DNA from 3 places in the Flexivirga sp. genome. Region 2 is predicted to be linked to each of the others. Evidence: riboswitches for the same ligand, from Rfam matches in the RefSeq annotation. Region 2 holds a riboswitch; each other region holds the start of a gene.
The links. A riboswitch is a leader RNA that binds a small molecule or an ion and turns the genes downstream of it on or off. The one in region 2 is predicted to bind S-adenosylmethionine.

Region 1 (5,786 bases), on a different contig from region 2:
CGAGCTGAACGCGCTGTTTCCGAAGGAGGCCGGGCGTCGTCCTGAGTAGGCCGCGAGTTAACGGCGGAGCGCCTTGCGGGCCAACACATTGCCGCCGAACTGCGCGAGCTGAACCAACGCGATGATCACCGCGACCGCGATCCAGGTCACCGCCCAGTCGAAGCGGTGGTAGCCGTAGGTGATCGCGAAGTCGCCCAGTCCGCCGCCACCGACCGCCCCCGCGATCGCCGTCATGTCGACGACCGCGACGAAGATGAACGTGTATCCCAGGATCAGCGGACCGAGCGCCTCCGGCACCAGGACGGACCGGACGATCCGCCACGGGCCGGCGCCCATCGCCTCGGCAGCCTCGATCACGCCGGGATCGACGGAGACCAACGACTGTTCGACGATGCGGGACACGCCGAACGTTGCCGCGATGACCAGCGGGAACAGCACCGCGCGGGTCCCGATCGTCGAACCCATCGCCTGCAGGGTGAGCGGCGCGATCGCGGTCACGAAGATGATGAACGGGATCGGCCGGACGATGTTGACCAGCACGTTGAGCACCGTGTTGATGACCCGGTTCTCCATCAGCCCGCCGCCGCGGGTGGTGAACAGCGCCACGCCGAGCACCAGCCCGAGGACGCCGCCGATGAGGATCGTCACGACCGCCATCAGCAGGGTCTGCCAGATCGCGGTCTGGAACGTCGGCCAGAGCGTCGACCAGTCCGTCGTCACCGTGCGCCCCCGTCCACCGGGCCCGCAGCACTCAACGCCTCGACCGTCGCCCGTACGCCCTCATCCGGGCCGCGCAGCGCAAGCGTGAACGAGCCGAGCGACTCGTGCTTGAGGTCGGTGATCCCGCCGTACACGATCTCGAAGTCGACACCGTGCTCGCGCGCAGCGGTGCTGAGCACGGCACCCAACGCGCGCTCGTCGGTGACCGCGACGGTCACCAAGGTGTCGTCATACGTGTCCCGAAGCTGTTGCAGCCGTGCAGCATCCGGCCGGTTCCCGACCGTCGCCGACACGAACCGCTGCGTCGTCTGCGCCTGCGGTGAGCCCAGTACGTCGCGCACGGTGCCGGTCTCCACGACCCGGCCGGAGTCGAGCACGGCGACGCGATCGGCGATCGCGCGGACCACGTCCATCTCGTGGGTGATCACCACGATGGTGATTCCGAGCTCCTCGTTGACCCGCCGGAGCAGGGCCAACACGTCACGGGTGGTCTCCGGGTCCAGCGCCGAGGTGGATTCATCGGCGAGCAGCAGGTCGGGGTCCGAGGCCAACGCCCGGGCGATACCGACGCGCTGTTTCTGACCACCGGACAGTTCTTCCGGGTAGCTCCAGGCCTTGTCCAGCAGCCCCACGAAGGAGAGCAGTTCGGCAACCCGCTGTTCCTGCTCGGCACGCCCCAGCCCGGCCAGTTGCAACGGGTACGCCACATTGCCGAAGACGGTCCGCGATCGCATCAGGTGGAACTGCTGGAAGACCATCCCGATGCGACGACGTATGGCGCGCAACGGTTTTCCGTGCAGCCGGGTGATGTCGACCCCGTCCACGGTCACGGTGCCCGACGTCGCCTTCTCCAGGCCGTTGATCAGTCGGACCAGTGTGCTCTTGCCGGCGCCGGAGTAGCCGATCACGGCGAAGATCTCACCGCGGCGGATGTCCAGGCTGACGTCGTCGAGAGCATGGTGAGCCTCGGCGCCGGTGCCGAAGATCTTGGACACGGCGGTGAGTCGGACGACCGGATCCGCCGAATCCACCTCGGACGCAGTCGCTTCGATGACGGCGTCGGTCATTGCGCGCTCACGACCTTCTCGTAGCCGGCCAGCAGCTTGCGCAGGTCGGCGGCCGGCTTCTGCACCGGCACACTCGTGTTCTTCGACTCCGCCACGACGAGCTTCTCCACACGCGGGTCGTGATACAGCTTCACGATCTCGGCATACGTCGGGTTGTCCTTGTCGGCGGCCCGCGACACGATCACGTTGATGTAGGGCTCCGACGTGCTCGACCTCGGGTCGTCGGAGAAGAGCGCCTTCTTCGGGTCCAGGTGGCCGTCCAACGCGAAGTCGTTGTTGACGACCGCGCCGTCCACCGAGGACAACGACGTCACGGTCTGTGAGGCGTCGACCGGGGTGACCTTCACCTTCGATGCGGACGTGTCGATGTCCGCGGGTGTCGACACGATGGTGCCGCCGCCCTTGAGCTGGACCAACCCGGCCTTCTGCAGCACCAGCAGTGCGCGGGCCTGGTTCGTGGGGTCGTTCGGTATGGCGATGTCGGCGCCTCGGGGGATCTGGCTGAGCCGGGTGTGCTTCCTGGAATAGAGACCGAGCGGCACGACATACGTGGACCCGACGGGCGTCAGGTCCTGGTGCGCTTGCTTGTTGTAGCTGGCGAGAAAGACCAGGTGCTGGAAGAGGTTCAAGTCCAGTTGGCCTTGCGCGACAGCGGGATTCGCCTGCGTGTAGTCGGAGAAGTTGACCGTTTGCAGGTCGATGCCGTGCTCGCGCGCAAGCTTCTTCAGCACCGGCCAGTAGTCCTGGTCGGCGTCCGTGACGCCGATCTTCACCGTGGTGAGCTTGCCGCCGGAGGCCGAGTCGCCGGCGGTCGCGCGGCCGGCAGCGAACCCGCCGCCGGCGCCGACCACCAGGGCGATGACGGCAGCAGTGAGCCACGTACGCCGCGACCGGCCCGGTCGGGGTGGCAGGGAGGGGCGGTCCGGCAGGGAAGGGACGCCAGACGGGTCGGACGGGGTGTTGGTGGACATGGTGACCTCAGGCTTCGGCTGTCGTTCGTATGACGAAAGGGCGCCCGGCCGTGCTCGAACCCGCGCGCACGCGATCAGCGGGCGCTCGGGCAACGGGGTACTGCCGTGCTTGCCGCACTGCGGATCGGTGGATCACACACTGCGGCCCAGTCATTCACCTGGGGCACCCCGCCACGTGCGTGAGGGTTGCCGCCCAGCAAGCCAGGGCTTGTCGCTGGGACTCGTGACTGTCTTAAACATAAGGAACAGTTACCGAATAAGTCAAAACGTGTAGCGGTGCTACTGGTTTGTGAACTGCGTCACCTCCATCGCCCCACCACGGTGGTGACCGCCTGAGTCGAGCGCAACGGCTAACTCACGTCACGGCGGATCGTCGTGCGCACCGCGATGGCGGTGATGGCGACCGCATAACCGACGATCAGGACCGCGGCGAGCCACGGATTGAGCAGTTCGGCGCCGGTCGCGGAGCCGAAGGCGCGGTGCCCGGAGAACGCCAGTGCCTGCACCGCGCCGCCGGGGAGGAAGGGGTATGCCGGCCGGGTCAGCGCGATGCTGTTGATCGTCTGTTCGATTGCGAAGAGATAGATCAGCAGTGCGGCGACCGCGGCGATCTGGTTGCGCAGCAGTGCGCCGACGGCGACGCCGACCGCGGTCATCACGGCGATGGAGAGGGTGCCGCCGACGACCGCTCGCGTCACGCCGCCCGCGGTGAGCGAGCCCCCGAGCAGTCCGCGGGCGGACAGCCACGGAGCCGCGATGGCCGAGCAGACGCCGACCACCACGACGCCGACGAGCAGTCCGTAGCCGGTCAGCACGATCAGCTTGGCGCTGATCAGCCGGCCGCGATGCGGTATGGCGAGGTAGCTCGCGGTCGCGGTGTGGTGGCGGTACTCGCCGGTGACCGCGGTGATGCCGACGATCGCGGTGATCATGTAGGCGGTCTGCACCCCGCCGATGAGTGCTCCGGTGAAGATGTCCAGCGGTGGGTGTTCGCTGGCCTCCGATCCGGCGACGGTCAGCACCGTGACGAGGACCGCGACGGCCACCGCGACGATCCCGAGGATCCACCACAGGCGGGTCGTGGCGAGCTTGCGCAGCTCGGTGCGCAGCGCTGTCGCCATACCCGATCCGGTCTCCGCAGGTGCATCGGTCCGTTCGGCGACGGCACTCATCGCGTTGCTCCCTCGTGTGCGGGGTCTTCGACGGCGCCGCTGCCGTCCGATTCGGTGAGACTGAAGAAGAGTCGTTCCAGCGTGTTGGCCTCGGTGACCAACTGCCGCAGCGGTATGCCGGTGTCGTGCGCGATCAGCCCGATGCGGGTGGCGTCGACACCGCGCACGATCAACGTCTCCTCGCCGGCCCGCTCGACCCGGACGTCGTCACCGACCGCCCGGTGCACAGCGGCCTGCAGTCCGGCCGGGTCCGCGCTGCAGACCCGGACCTCGTCGCTGCCGACCTGCCGGATGTCGCCCTCGTGCACCAGCCGGCCGCGATGGATGATGACGACCGAGTCGACCAGTTGCTGCATCTCGGCCAGCAGGTGGCTGGACACCAGCACCGTGTGCCCGGCCGCCGCGAGGTCCTGCAGCAGTCCTCGCAACCAGCGGATGCCTTCCGGGTCCAGCCCGTTGGTCGGTTCGTCGCAGATCAGGACCGGCGGGTCGGCGAGGATCGCCGAGGCGACGCCGAGGCGTTGGCGCATGCCCAGGGAGTAGTCGCGCACCCGCCGTCCGCCGGCCGTCGCCAGGCCGACCTGGTCCAGCGCCTCGTCGACGCGGCGGTCGTTCACCCCCGCCGCGATCGCGCAGATGCGCAGGTGATCTCGCCCGGTGCGTGCCGGATGGAAGCCGTCGGCCTCCAGCAGCGCTCCGACGGTGCGCGCCGGAGCGTCCAGGTCCTGATAGCGGCGGCCGCCGATCATCGCGGTTCCCTCGCTAGGGGTGATCAGGCCCAGCAGCATGCGCAAGGTCGTCGTCTTGCCGGCGCCGTTGGCTCCGAGGAACCCGGTGACCTGGCCCGGGCGGACGGTGAAGCTCAGCCCGTCCACCGCCGCCAGCTGTCCGAACCGTTTGGTCAGCCGGTGTACGTCGATCGCGCACGGCCGTTGCTGGGAACGCATCCCGACTCCTCGTGTGCTCGGTCGGGCGGGACGCCCGACTACGCTTCAGTCGTCACCCCAGCCGTGGTGTCGACATGGTGACGGTGTGTAAGCAAGACCATACACAGTGTCAAAATTCGAAAAGGAGGCCGTAGGTGGTGCGGGACGCCGGCGCGGATGATGCGGCACGGCCCTCGGTCGACGCCGACTGGTCGGCGACCGTCGCCGGCCACAAACAACGGCAACTGCTGAGGATCGGCGCGATAGCGGCCGAGCTGGTCAGCAGCGACGGCCTCGGTGCGGTGTCGATGAGCCGGCTCGCGCGGGCGAGCGGCATCTCGCGCGCGACCCTGTACAACTACGTTCCGGATGTCGTCACCGCCGTCCGCCACCACCTCACCGCCCAGTCCGAGGCATTCCAGGCCGCGGTGGCGGCCGCCGTGGCCGAGGAGGAAGACCCGGAGGCGCAGCTGCGGCGCTACATCCAGGAGCAGGTGGCGTATGCCGCGGGCGCGGATCATCGCGCGGCGGCCGCGCTGCTCGAGTCCGGTGCCGCACTCGGCGGCTCCGATCCGGCCGCCCATCAACGCCGTGACTCCTCGGTGTTGGAGGGCATCCTCGACCGGGGCGACCGGGCCGGGACCTTCCGGTCCGGGCACCGGGCGGCCCGCCTGACGCTGATCAGCCGGCTGCTCTACAGCTCGCACGAACTCATGCACCAACAGCACGTCAGCCGCGATGACACCGTCGCCCTGATCACCGAGCTCATCCTCGACGGCATCCGCCGATAGGCTCCTGCCGTGCCAGCCGCGGAGATCGTCGTCAGCGCCGTCGTGTTCCGTGACCCGCAGGGGCGGGTGCTGACGGTCCGGAAGTCCGGGACGGACAAGTTCATGTTCCCCGGCGGCAAGCTGGAACCCCGCGAGCGCC
Region 2 (5,786 bases):
ACCACCTCGCCGAACAGCTCCTCGCCGTCGACGTCCAGACCGCGGGCGCGGAACCAGGCCGCCACGTTGGTGCAGTCGCGCTGCAGCATCTCCATGCCGTGCGGATTGCCGAAGAGGTCGATCGTCTGCGGCAGGTCGATCATCACCAGCCGCTCCCCCGCCACCAGCAGGTTGTACGCCGACAGGTCACCGTGCACGCAGCCGAGCGCGGCAAGTCCGCTGACGGCGTCATACACCTGCGACCACAGGGAGGCGAGCAGTTCCGGCCGCGGCCGGGTGGCGGCCAGCCGAGGCGCCGGCGTGCCATCGTCACCGAGCACGAGTTCCATCAGGATCTCGGTGCCGTCGACCTGCACGGGGTAGGGCACCGGCAGTCCGGCCCGGTGGAAGCGCACCAGCGACTCCCACTCGGCCCACGCCCAGCTGCCGGCGGCCACCGACTTGCCGAACGTGGTGCTCTTGGCCATCGCTCGCGCCTCCCGGCCGCCCTTCTTGGGCAGCTTGCGGCCGTCGGTGTAGGCGGTGTTGCGATGGAAGGTGCGATGCGTCGAATCGCGATAACGCTTGGCGGCGAGCACGACACTGCGGTCGTCCAGCGGCGCCGACCGCTCCAGCAGGAAGACATCGGCCTCCTTGCCGGTCTTGAGCACACCGAGCTCGGTGTCGACGGCGGCGTCGTCGGTGATGACCCAGTCCGGCCAGGGCTGCGGGCCCCGGCTCAGGGGCTGGCAGTTGCCCCACGTCGACCAGCGCTGGTCGACGGCGAGTGCGCCGATCTGCCGGTAGTCGAAGGCGAAACGTTGATCGACGGACGTGCCGTCAAGGGAGGAGGCGGAGGCCTCCGGGTGGTGCGACATACGGGAAACTCCGATCGAGGAAGAGCCTGGAAGCGGGCAGCGTGTCCTGTCCTTCTGCCATCGCTGACTCCTTTCCTCGAAGCGACGTATGCCGCCGTCGGTGCGGCACAGTTATGCCGCCGGTGCGTGTGTGCCCAGGCTTCCCGGCATACAGCGTTGCGGTCAACCGAATTTCAGCACGCCGGTCGAGTAGGGCGAGGAACGAGCCCGTATCGAGACCAGCGTGGCGTCGAAAAGGCCCTGTGCGGCATACGAGAACGTATGCCGCACAGGGCCTTTCAGGCGGTACTCAGCCCTTCGCTGCGCGGAATCCCTGCTCCAGGTCGGCGATGATGTCATCGACGTGCTCGATGCCGACCGAGAGCCGGACCAGCCCGGGGGTCACTCCGGCCGCGAGGCGATCCTCGTCCGGACCCTGCGAGTGCGTGGTGGACGCCGGGTGGATCGCCAGCGAACGGACATCGCCGATGTTCGCGACGTGCGAGTGCAGCGTCAGTGCCTCGACGAACTTCTTGCCGGCCTCGACGCCGCCGGCGATCTCGAAGGCCAGCACGGCTCCAGCCCCGAGCGGCGTGTATTTCTGGGCGAGCTCGTAGTATTCGTTGCCTGGCAAGGACGCCCAGCGCACCGACTCGACCTGCTCCTGCTCCTGCAACCACTCGGCGACCGCGCGGGCGTTGGCGACGTGGCGCTCGACGCGCAGGCTGAGCGTCTCGATGCCCTGCTCGATGAGGAAGGCATTGAACGGTGACACGGCCGAGCCGAGGTCACGCAGCAACTGCACGCGGGCCTTGAGGATGAACGCCAGGTTCGCGCCGAGCGCACTGCCGACGCCGAGGTCCCGTGCATAGACCAGCCCGTGGTACGCCTCGTCCGGGGTGTTGAAGCCGGGGAACTTCTCCGGGTCTTTGGCGAAGTCGAAGTTGCCGCTGTCGACGATGACGCCGGCGATCGAATTGCCGTGACCACCAAGGTATTTGGTGGCCGAGTGGATCACGATGTCGGCGCCGTGCTCGATCGGGCGCAGCAGGAACGGCGTGGCGATCGTGTTGTCGACGACCAACGGCACCCCGTGGGCGTGCGCCACGCCGGCGACGAGTTCGATGTCGAGGACCTCGGATTTCGGGTTCGACACGGTCTCGGCGAACACCAGCTTGGTGTTCGGCCGGATCGCGGACTCCCAGCTCGCCGCATCCGTGCGGTTCTCCACGAAGGTCGTCTCGATGCCGAGCTTGGGCAACGTGTGCTTCAGCAGGTTGAACGTCCCGCCATACAGGCTGGGGCTGGCGACAATGTGGTCCCCGGCCTGCACGATGTTGAGGAACGTCAGGGTCTCGGCCGCCTGGCCGGAGGCGACCAGCAGCGCACCGACACCGCCTTCGAGGTCGGCGATGCGCTTCTCGGCCACGTCCGTGGTCGGGTTCATCAGCCGGGTGTAGATGTTCCCGAACTCCTTGAGCCCGAAGAGATCTGCGGCGTGGTCGGTGTCGTTGAACTGGTAGGACGTGGTCTGGTAGATCGGCAGCGCGAGCGCACCCGTTGCCGGGTCGGCGCTCTGGCCGGCGTGGATCTGGCGCGTCTCGAAGGACCAGTTGGGAGTTGCCTCGGTGCTCATCTGTGTTCTTGACCTCCGTGCTCGATCGCCGTATGACGACGCACGGCCGCCTTCGGCGGCGGACCCACATTCGTGATGCCCGCGCTTGCCACACGGCGATCTGCACCGGTGGCCCGGTCCTCACCCGGGGCACCCCACCGCGAGAGGAGGGTTGCCGGTCAGCGAGCCGGGGCTTGACGCTGACACTCATGACCTGTCCGAGATGCTAGCGCCGCTCACCTTCTGATACATAATCGTCTCTTACTATGGACGCCTCGCAACGTTATGAGAGCGAAGGCGCCCGAGGAACGACTGTGCAGGAGCGGCGTGCACCGGCGACGGTGGAAGAGGTCGGTGCCCGAGCCCGCACCGGACACAATGGGCCCATGACGAACTCTGCGGTCACCATCGAGCGACTGGACCGGGTCGGCACTCGGGACGTCGACGCACTGACGGCACTGGTCGGCACGCTCATCCGGGCCGACGCGGCGATCGGCTGGGCCGATCCGCCGACCCGGGAGGAGATGCGGGACCTGCTGACGGACCTGGTCGCAGCCGGCCCCTCGGACGCCTGCGTGCTCGTGGCGCGTGCGCCGATCGGCGGTGCGGGTGAACCAGACTGCAATCCCGTCGGATTCGGCTATTGGCGCCGCTACGCTCGCACCACCCTACGGCCGCACGCCGACCTGGAACGCCTGGCCGTGGCCGCCGAGTTCAGCGGCCGAGGCATCGGCCGGATGCTGCTGCGGCACCTGATCGACGCCGCGCGCGTCGCCGGCTGCGAGCAGCTCACGATCGACTTCCGGGGTGACAACGCCGGCGCCGAGCACCTCTACGTGTCCGAAGGCTTCACCGAGTACGGGCGGCTGCCGGATTTCGTCGCGCCGGACGCGGAGCGCCGGTTCGACAAGGTATTCCAGGTCCTCGACCTGCGCGAGCACCCGCGGGGCCGGTAGCCGCCGTCCCACCTCTTGACGGCGACGTCCACTATGTCTAGATTGCTAGCATGCCAGCAAGCGACAAGCCCGCGAAGGCGCAGTTCAACGTCTATCTGCCGGGCGATCTGATCCGCGAGGTCAAGCACCGCGCGATCGACGACGGCCTGAGCCTGTCGGCCCTCGTCGAGCAGGCACTCCGCGACTACCTCGATCCAGGAGCGACCCGATGAACCTCTTCGTGCAGCCGATCCGCTTCACCGACGACATCGACGCGATGACTCGTCTGCTGACCACCCTCGGGCTGCGCGTCGCCCTCACCGCCGACAAGGGCGGATGGGTCGTGCTCGCCGGCCGCGCCGGCACCGTCGCCCTGCACAGTGCGGCGGATGCGGCGACCGGCGCCCGGCCGGGGCACACCAGCCTGTGTTTCGAAGCGTCCGACCTGCCGGCGCTCGCACGGCGACTGACCGCGGGTGGCTTCGGCGACGACGGCCACCCCGCCGGGTCGATGGTGTACGACGAGGCCTACGGCCGGGCCATCACGGTCACCCTCGGTGATGAGGACCTGACGATCAACGGCACCTCCGACGATCTCTACGGATACACGAGCACGGGCGTCACACCGGGTCCCGACGCCGGCGATCTGCGCGTCACGCCGATCCGCTTCATCGACGATCAGGCGCCGGACCGCCGGCTGCTCGAGGCCCTCGGCTTCGCACTCGTCGGCGAGGCGAACGAGCACTTCACCCAGCTCACCCTCCCCGGAGCGGGCGGATCCGTGGGGTTGCACCTTGCCGGAGACGAGTCACGCGTCATACCAGGGCCGTTCGCGGTGCAGCTGAGCTTCGAGACGGCCACCCCCCTGCCCGAGATCATGCAACGGGCCGCCGCGGCGGACGCCACCACGGCGCTGCACGAGTCCGAGTTCGGTGACCACGTCACGATCACCGACCCGGACGGCCAGCAGATTCAGGTGCACGCGAGGGCGTGACCTGCTGTGCGTCGTGCACCGGTGAGGGCCGTTCCGTCCGACGATGTCGGTGGTCGGTGATTCGCTGGACACATGATCGAAGAACGCGCTACGACTGCACCGCCGGATGCGGCTCGCATCGCCGGGTCGCCGACGCCTGCGTTCCCCGAAGCTGTCTCGGCGGCGCGCGACGAGCTGGCGATGATCAGCGCCCAGCTCAACGACGGGCATACCCGTCTCGTCGCGTTGATGCGCCGGGTGCTGGCCGACGAGCTGTGGTGCGGGGTGGGTTTCCGTTCACCCGAGCACTGGCTGACGGCATACGCGGGTCTGACTTGGTCGTCGGCCCACGACGTCGTCCGCATCGCCGAGCGGTGTTCCGACTTGCCGACGATGCAGCGGTTGCTCGATGCGGGCCGGCTGACGCTCGGGCTCGCCGCCGTGATCGCCAAGCACACCCCGAGCGCGTATGACGCGGATGTTGCCGAGTTCGCCTCCTACACGACCGTGACGCAGTTGCGCAGGGCGTTGTGCCGCTATGAGTTCGAGACCGGCGCCGACGGCAACGCAGCCGACTCCGACTCGAACTCCGACGACTCCGACGACTCGGCCGACTCGGCCGACTCGGCCGACGCCCAAGACGCCGGCAGCAGCAGCGCGCTGTTGGCCGGCGCCGCAGCCGACGACGAGGCCTTGGTGGACGCAGCCACCGACGCCGCCCAGGCGCGAACACCAGGCCGGCACGATCCCACCACCGCACCTCCTCGCCTCGAGATGCGTTACGCCGCAGGGCGTTTTCTCCTCTCGTACGACGCACCTGCCGATATCGGTGCCTTGGTCGAGCAGTCGCTGCTGGAGGCGAAGGACGCGCTGTTCCGCCTCGCGACAGGAACGACGGCCGACGCGGGCAGCGCCACGTCCCGACCGTCGGCCACATGCGGCGACAACCCCGGCAGCGCGTCCCGCACCCATCGCGGCGCCTCCTTCGGAGAGGCGATGAGCCTGTTGGCTCAACGGTCCCTGGACACCGGCGCACCGCTCGGCCATTCGCGGGCAAGTCGCTACCGCGTCTACCTGCATCTCGACACTCAGGGCGCGGGGTGGCTGCACAAGCAGTGCGCACTGCCCTCGACGTTGCGTGCCCGGATCCTCTGCGACGGCGTGATTCAGCCGGTCTGGGAGACCGAAGGCACTCCGGTCAGCGTCGGTCGGGCTCAGCGCATCGTGCCAGCGCGCACCCGTCGCCTGCTGGAGGACCGCGATCGCGGGTGCCGCTTCCCGGGTTGCCTCGCGATGCATCACCTGGAATGCCACCATCTCGACCACTGGATCGACGGCGGGCTGACCGACGCCGACCGGCTGATCATGCTCTGCCCGTTCCACCACGACGAGCACCATCGCGGCACCTTCGTCATGGTTGGAGACCC
Region 3 (5,786 bases), on a different contig from region 2:
GGCGGATAACTCCCGGAGGCACGCGCGTCACGTGCCGCCGGTGGGGCGTCGAAGACCGCCGTGTCGTCGCTACGGCCCGCGTCCCGGGCCGGCCCGATCGATCCGGCCGCCGGTGGACGGTAGGGGTCCTCGCGGCGGATCTCCTGGGTGCGGTCGTCCACGTCATGGGGACGACGGTTGCTGTCTCTGGTGTCGTCGTGGTCGCTCGAGTGGTCGCTCACTTCGCCCTCCGCGGGTTCGGGGTCATCCGGCTGCCGTGGGAACCGCGCCCGTGATCAGTCGCGCCGATCCGTCAACTGCCACGCGTCCTCGCTCTCCCCGGAGTCCCCGGAGACGCCGTCGGCCGCCGCGTCGTACGGCTGCTCGGCCACGGGCGGGTCCTCACCGCGCAACAGCGCCAGCGTCGTCGGCAGGTCGTCCGGCTTGACCAGCACGTCACGGGCCTTGGAACCCTCCGAGGGACCCACGATGCCGCGGCTCTCCATCAGGTCCATCAACCGGCCCGCCTTGGCGAAGCCGACGCGCAGCTTGCGCTGCAGCATCGAGGTCGAACCGAACTGGCTGTTGACCACCAGCTCGGCCGCCTGCAGCAGCAGGTCGAGGTCGTCGCCGATGTCCTCGTCGATCTCCTTCTTCGGTGCCGTCACCTGCACGTCGTCGCGGTAAACCGGCTTCAGCTGCTGCTTGACGTGCGAAACCACTTCCTGCACTTCGGTTTCGGTGACCCAGGCACCCTGCACGCGCATCGGCTTGGAGGCACCCATGGGCAGGAAGAGCGCGTCGCCCTGGCCGATGAGCTTCTCGGCGCCGGGCTGGTCCAGCACGACGCGGGAGTCGGCCAGCGAGGAGGTCGCGAACGCCATACGCGACGGCACGTTGGCCTTGATCAGACCAGTGACGACGTCGACCGAGGGGCGCTGCGTGGCCAGCACCAGGTGGATGCCGGCGGCACGTGCGAGCTGGGTGATGCGCACGATCGACTCCTCGACGTCGCGCGGCGCCACCATCATCAGGTCGGCGAGCTCGTCGACGATCACCAGCAGGTAGGGGTAGGTCTGCATGACGCGTTCCGAACCTGGCGGCGGCGACACCTTCCCGGCCCGGACGGCCTTGTTGAAGTCGTCGATGTGCTTGAAGCCGAAGGCGGCCAGGTCGTCATACCGGGTGTCCATCTCGCGGACGACCCACTGCAGTGCCTCGGCGGCCTTCTTCGGGTTGGTGATGATCGGGGTGATCAGGTGCGGGATGCCTTCGTATGCCGTGAGTTCGACCCGCTTGGGGTCGACCAGCACCATGCGGACCTCGTCCGGGGTGGACCGCATCATGATCGAGGTGATCATCGAGTTGACGAACGAGGACTTGCCGGCGCCGGTCGCACCCGCGACGAGCAGGTGCGGCATCTTCGCCAGGTTGGCGATGACGTAGCCGCCCTCGACGTCCTTGCCGACGCCCATCACCATCGGGTGGTCGTTGCCGCGGGCCGCACCGCTCCGCAGCACGTCACCGAGGCTGACCTTCTCGCGGTCGGTGTTGGGGATCTCGATGCCGATCGCGGACTTGCCGGGGATCGGCGAGAGGATCCGCACGTCCGCGGAGGCCACGGCATACGCGATGTTCTTGGACAGTGCGGTGACCCGCTCCACCTTGGTGCCCTGGCCGAGCTCCACCTCGTAGCGCGTGACCGTCGGCCCTCGGCTGAAGCCGGTGACCTGGGCGTCGACGTCGAAGGAGTTCATCGTGTCGGTCAGCGCTTCGACCACTCGGTCGTTGGCGGCCGACCGCGCCTTGGGTGGGGTGCCGGGCTTGAGCAGGTCGTTCGCGGGCAGCGTGTAGGTGACGTCCCCGGCCAGCTGGAGCTGCTCGACCCGCTGGGGCAGCGGCGTGGTGGGCGGCGCCTGCAGCGGCGGGCTCATCGCGATCGACTCCGGCGGCGTGCCGGTGGTGCCGGGCAACGGCATCGCCCGGTCGGTGCCGGCCGGCTTGCCGGCGCCCTTGGCCGGCTGCTTCTCGTCGACGTCGTAGACCTCGTCGCTGCCCGGGTCCTTCTCACCGGGGCGCAGGACGCGGCCGCTCTTGGTCCGCCGCGGCGCGACCGTGGCGGCCTGCTCGAAGGCCTCGTCGCCGTCCAGGCTCGGGTCGTGCTCGCCGTCCGCCGCCACCTTGCGGCGGCGCTTGCGTTTGCCACCGTCGATCTTGTCACCGTGCAGGTCCTGGGCGACCGCGTCGACCGGCTGGTCGTCGTCATACGACCCGCCGTGCTCGAAGAGCCGGGCGCGCAGCGTCGCCAGACGCTCGGGGATCATCGTCACCGGAGTCGCGGTCATCACCAGCACGCTGAACAGCCCGAGGATCAGCAGCAGCGCCATCGCGCCGGCCGTGTGCACGGCGGCCACCAGCGGACTGCTCGCGAGGAAGCCGATGATGCCGCCCGCCCCGCGCAGGGCGTCGGTTTCGCTCGGTTGGGGAATGCCCTTGGCGATGCTGGTGCCGCCACAGACGGCGATGGCGAAGAGCGCGAGACCGACCATCACGCGGTTGGTGGCCTGGTCGCCGCGCGGTGAGCGCATCAGGTGCACGCCGATGAGCACGAGCACGAGCGGCATCACCAGCGCGCCGAGTCCGAACGTCCCGGCGACGATCGCGTGTATGACGTCACCGGCCGCACCGGTCAGCCCCCACCACTCGCGGGCGGCGATGACGACGGCCGCGGCCAGCAGGGCGAAGCCGAGACCGTCGCGCCGCAGTTCCGGCTCGAGGTCACGGGCGGAATGACCGACCCGGCGCGCCGCGCCACCGGCGACGTGGGCGACGCCCATCCAGGTCCCGCGGGCGGCGCGCAACGGCAGCGGCAGCCCGCCGCCGGACGGCTTCCCCCCGGCCCGCGCCTTCGCACCGGTGGCCTTCTTGGCCGGCGGGCGCGTCGAAGTGCGGCCCGACGCGGGGCGCGACCGGGCGCCGGACCCGGATTTGCTCCGGGTCGCGCGCGCGGTCGTGGTCGACGAGGACGGACGGGTAGCCACGAAAACACCGTACGCGACAGCCCCATGAGCCCCATGCGAAACACGCCGCGCACGAGGCAGCGGCCTTCCCACTCCTCGGACGGCGTTGGCGCGTTCGTCGGCCGTCCGGCTAGATTGGCCCGCAGGTCATGAGTCTCAGCGTCAAGCCCCGGCTTGCTGAGCGGCAACCCTCCACCGCGGTGGGGTGCTCCGGGTGACGACCGGGCCGACGCGACAACGCGTCGGCAAGCGCGGATCGGCTCTGCATTCCCCGTCGATCCCTGATCGGCGAGGAGCAAGCCGTTGAGCATCACCATCGACCCCCAGCAGGACACCACACCGCGCCGGCTCGGCATACCGCGTGTTTCCTCACCGGAGCCGCGACGCGTCGCGGACGGTCTGCCGAAGACGGTGTCGGCCGACCTGGGCGTGCCCACGATCCACCGGACCGTCACCGACTACGCCAACTTCGACCATGGCGCCACGACGCCGGCCCTGGTCGCCGTGGCCGATGCCGCCCAGCAGGTGCAGCGTCGTTACGGCTCGGTGCACCGGGGCGCCGGGTACGCCAGCCGGGTCACCACCGGCTGGTTCGAGGCCGCCCGCGCCGAGGTCGGCGAGTTCGTGGCGGCGCGACCCGGCGACGAGGTCGTCTTCACCCGCAACACCACCGATGCGCTGCGGCTGCTCGCGCACTGCCTGCCGGCGGACACCCAGGTGTTCGCGTGGGAGTCGGCCCACCACGCCGCCCTGCTGCCCTGGCCGGCCGACCGCACCACCCGCCTGCCGGTCCCGGCCAGCGCCGCACACGCGGTGCAGTTGCTGGAGGCGGCCCTGCGGCGATCCGGCGCCCAGCACGCCCTCGTCGTCGTCACCGGCGCCTGCAACGTCACCGGGGAGATCTGGCCGGTGACCGAACTCGCAGCCGTAGCACGTCGGTTCGGGGCGCGTACGGTGCTGGACGCCGCACAGTACGCACCGCACGTGAGCATCGACCTCGCTGCCCTCGACATCGACTGGGTCGCCTTCTCCGGCCACAAGCTCTACGCCCCGTACGGCGCCGGTGTGCTCGCGGGCCGCAGCGACTGGCTGGACGCCGCCGAGCCCTACCTGCCCGCCGGCGGAGCGACGGCGCGGGTGGCGCACGACCACACCCGCTGGCAGACCGGCCCGGCGCGCCACGAGGGCGGCACGCCCAACGCCGTGGGCGCCATCGCGATCGCAGCGTCCTGCGCCACGCTGCGCAGTCACCGGGCCACGGTCGAGGCGCACGAGGCCCACCTCTACGCGCGACTGCACGGCGGGCTGGCCGCGACCGACGGCGTCCGCATCGTGCAGGTGCTCGGCGACCGGCCCAATGTGGGCGTGGTCACCTTCACGATCGACGGCTACGACCCGTCGCTGGTCTCGCAGGTGCTGGCCGACGAGCACGCCATCGCCGTGCGCGACGGCCGGTTCTGCGCCCACCTGCTATGCGACGCCGTGGTCGGCGCGGACGCGACCGCGGTGCGCGCCAGCCTCGGGCTGGCCACGACCGGCGAACACGTCGACCGGCTCGTCGCTGCCGTGCGTCAGCTGGTCGAGCACGGGCCGTCGCTGTCCTACGTCCACACCGACGAGGGCTGGTCGGCTCCTGCCGACCCGCGGGACGTCAGCGAGCCACTCCCCTGGTAGCCGGCGTGCCGCGGGGTCGATCCACCCGCAGCCGCGCCCAGTAGCCCAGGTGGTCGGTGCCGGCGATGGCCACCGTGCCGTCGGAGACGACGCCGAAACCACGCGTGAGCACATGGTCCAGCTGGATGAACGGTGGCACCCGTTTGCCGTGCGGCCAGGTCCGCCGCCACCCGGACCCGGTGGCCCGGCTGGTGTCGGTGAGGCCGTCGGTCAGCTGGCGGAAGGCCGGCATCGCGGACGACGCGTTGAAGTCCCCGGCCAGCACGAGCGGCTGACCGGCGGGCAGCGCGTGGCGCCATACGGACAGGGCGCGCAGCGCCGCGTGCCAGTCGTCGACGATGTCCGGCAGCGGGGCCGGCGTGTGCACCGCCCGGAGTCGGAAGTCGCCGGCCGCCGTCGTCACCCGCACGTCGGGGCTGCTGGGGAACCGGCCGCCCGGATGTTCGGCGACGGGCGCGAGCCGGTGGACGCTGCGCACCACGGTCCCCCGGATGCCCGGCGCGGCCCGACCCGCCTGGTGCGGCAAGACATCGTCGAGCCCGTGGCGCCGCAGCGCCGCGAGTTCCGGTGCCGTGCACTCCTCCAGCACCAGCGTGTCGACGTGCTGGTTGCGTGCCGCTGCCACGACCTGTGCCGGATCACCGTGACCGAATTCGAGGTTGATGGTCATGACGACCTCGTCGTGTGCGCTCGCCGCCACCGTGTCACTGCGCAATGAGAGCAACCCCAGGCCGGCAGGAGTCACGGCGACCAGCAGCGCCACGAGCGCCAGCCAGCGGTGCCCCAGGGCCGCCGTCAGGACGAACAGGACGACCGCGGCCATGCCGAAGAGCGGGAACAGCGCCTGGACCAGCGGCACCAGCCAGGTGACGTCCAGCCAGCGAACGAACACGCCCGCCGCGACGAGCACCTGGACCGCGGCGAGCGACCACCACCCGACCGTGTGTGCCTCCCGTCGCCGGGTGCGATGCCGGTCCGGATGCCGGCGCCCACGCCGGCCCGAACGCCAGGTCCGGCGGGTCGGCGCAGCGGCGGCAGGGCCCGAATGTGACACCCCGGCATTGTCACCCACCCGCGGCACACCCGGGTGCTGTTACCACTGGGACTGGAGTG

Region 1: it holds a riboswitch for S-adenosylmethionine, as region 2 does, so the genes downstream of both, ACTHL4_RS12760 (MetQ/NlpA family ABC transporter substrate-binding protein) here and ACTHL4_RS08810 (bifunctional o-acetylhomoserine/o-acetylserine sulfhydrylase) in region 2, are expected to answer to the same signal.
Region 3: it holds a riboswitch for S-adenosylmethionine, as region 2 does, so the genes downstream of both, ACTHL4_RS03190 (aminotransferase class V-fold PLP-dependent enzyme) here and ACTHL4_RS08810 (bifunctional o-acetylhomoserine/o-acetylserine sulfhydrylase) in region 2, are expected to answer to the same signal.

Annotation. Positions count from the first base shown of each region.
Region 1 covers NZ_JBQCGS010000076.1:16,438-22,223, reverse strand. Annotated here, with positions in the region: gene ACTHL4_RS12775 (isocitrate lyase/PEP mutase family protein) at 1-49, shown strand, start outside; gene ACTHL4_RS12770 (methionine ABC transporter permease) at 58-657, opposite strand; gene ACTHL4_RS12765 (methionine ABC transporter ATP-binding protein) at 717-1,787, opposite strand; gene ACTHL4_RS12760 (MetQ/NlpA family ABC transporter substrate-binding protein) at 1,784-2,758, opposite strand; SAM riboswitch class IV at 2,859-2,987, opposite strand; gene ACTHL4_RS12755 (ABC transporter permease) at 3,109-3,930, opposite strand; gene ACTHL4_RS12750 (ABC transporter ATP-binding protein) at 3,927-4,877, opposite strand; gene ACTHL4_RS12745 (TetR family transcriptional regulator) at 5,012-5,647, shown strand; gene ACTHL4_RS12740 (NUDIX hydrolase) at 5,657-5,786, shown strand, end outside.
Region 2 covers NZ_JBQCGS010000051.1:36,739-42,524, forward strand. Annotated here, with positions in the region: gene ACTHL4_RS08805 (serine protein kinase RIO) at 1-857, opposite strand, end outside; gene ACTHL4_RS08810 (bifunctional o-acetylhomoserine/o-acetylserine sulfhydrylase) at 1,147-2,472, opposite strand; SAM riboswitch class IV at 2,549-2,666, opposite strand; gene ACTHL4_RS08815 (N-acetyltransferase family protein) at 2,838-3,407, shown strand; gene ACTHL4_RS08820 (CopG family transcriptional regulator) at 3,458-3,619, shown strand; gene ACTHL4_RS08825 (hypothetical protein) at 3,616-4,380, shown strand; gene ACTHL4_RS08830 (HNH endonuclease signature motif containing protein) at 4,453-5,786, shown strand, end outside.
Region 3 covers NZ_JBQCGS010000018.1:60,320-66,105, reverse strand. Annotated here, with positions in the region: gene ACTHL4_RS03195 (DNA translocase FtsK 4TM domain-containing protein) at 276-2,816, opposite strand; SAM riboswitch class IV at 3,145-3,257, shown strand; gene ACTHL4_RS03190 (aminotransferase class V-fold PLP-dependent enzyme) at 3,303-4,673, shown strand; gene ACTHL4_RS03185 (endonuclease/exonuclease/phosphatase family protein) at 4,651-5,727, opposite strand.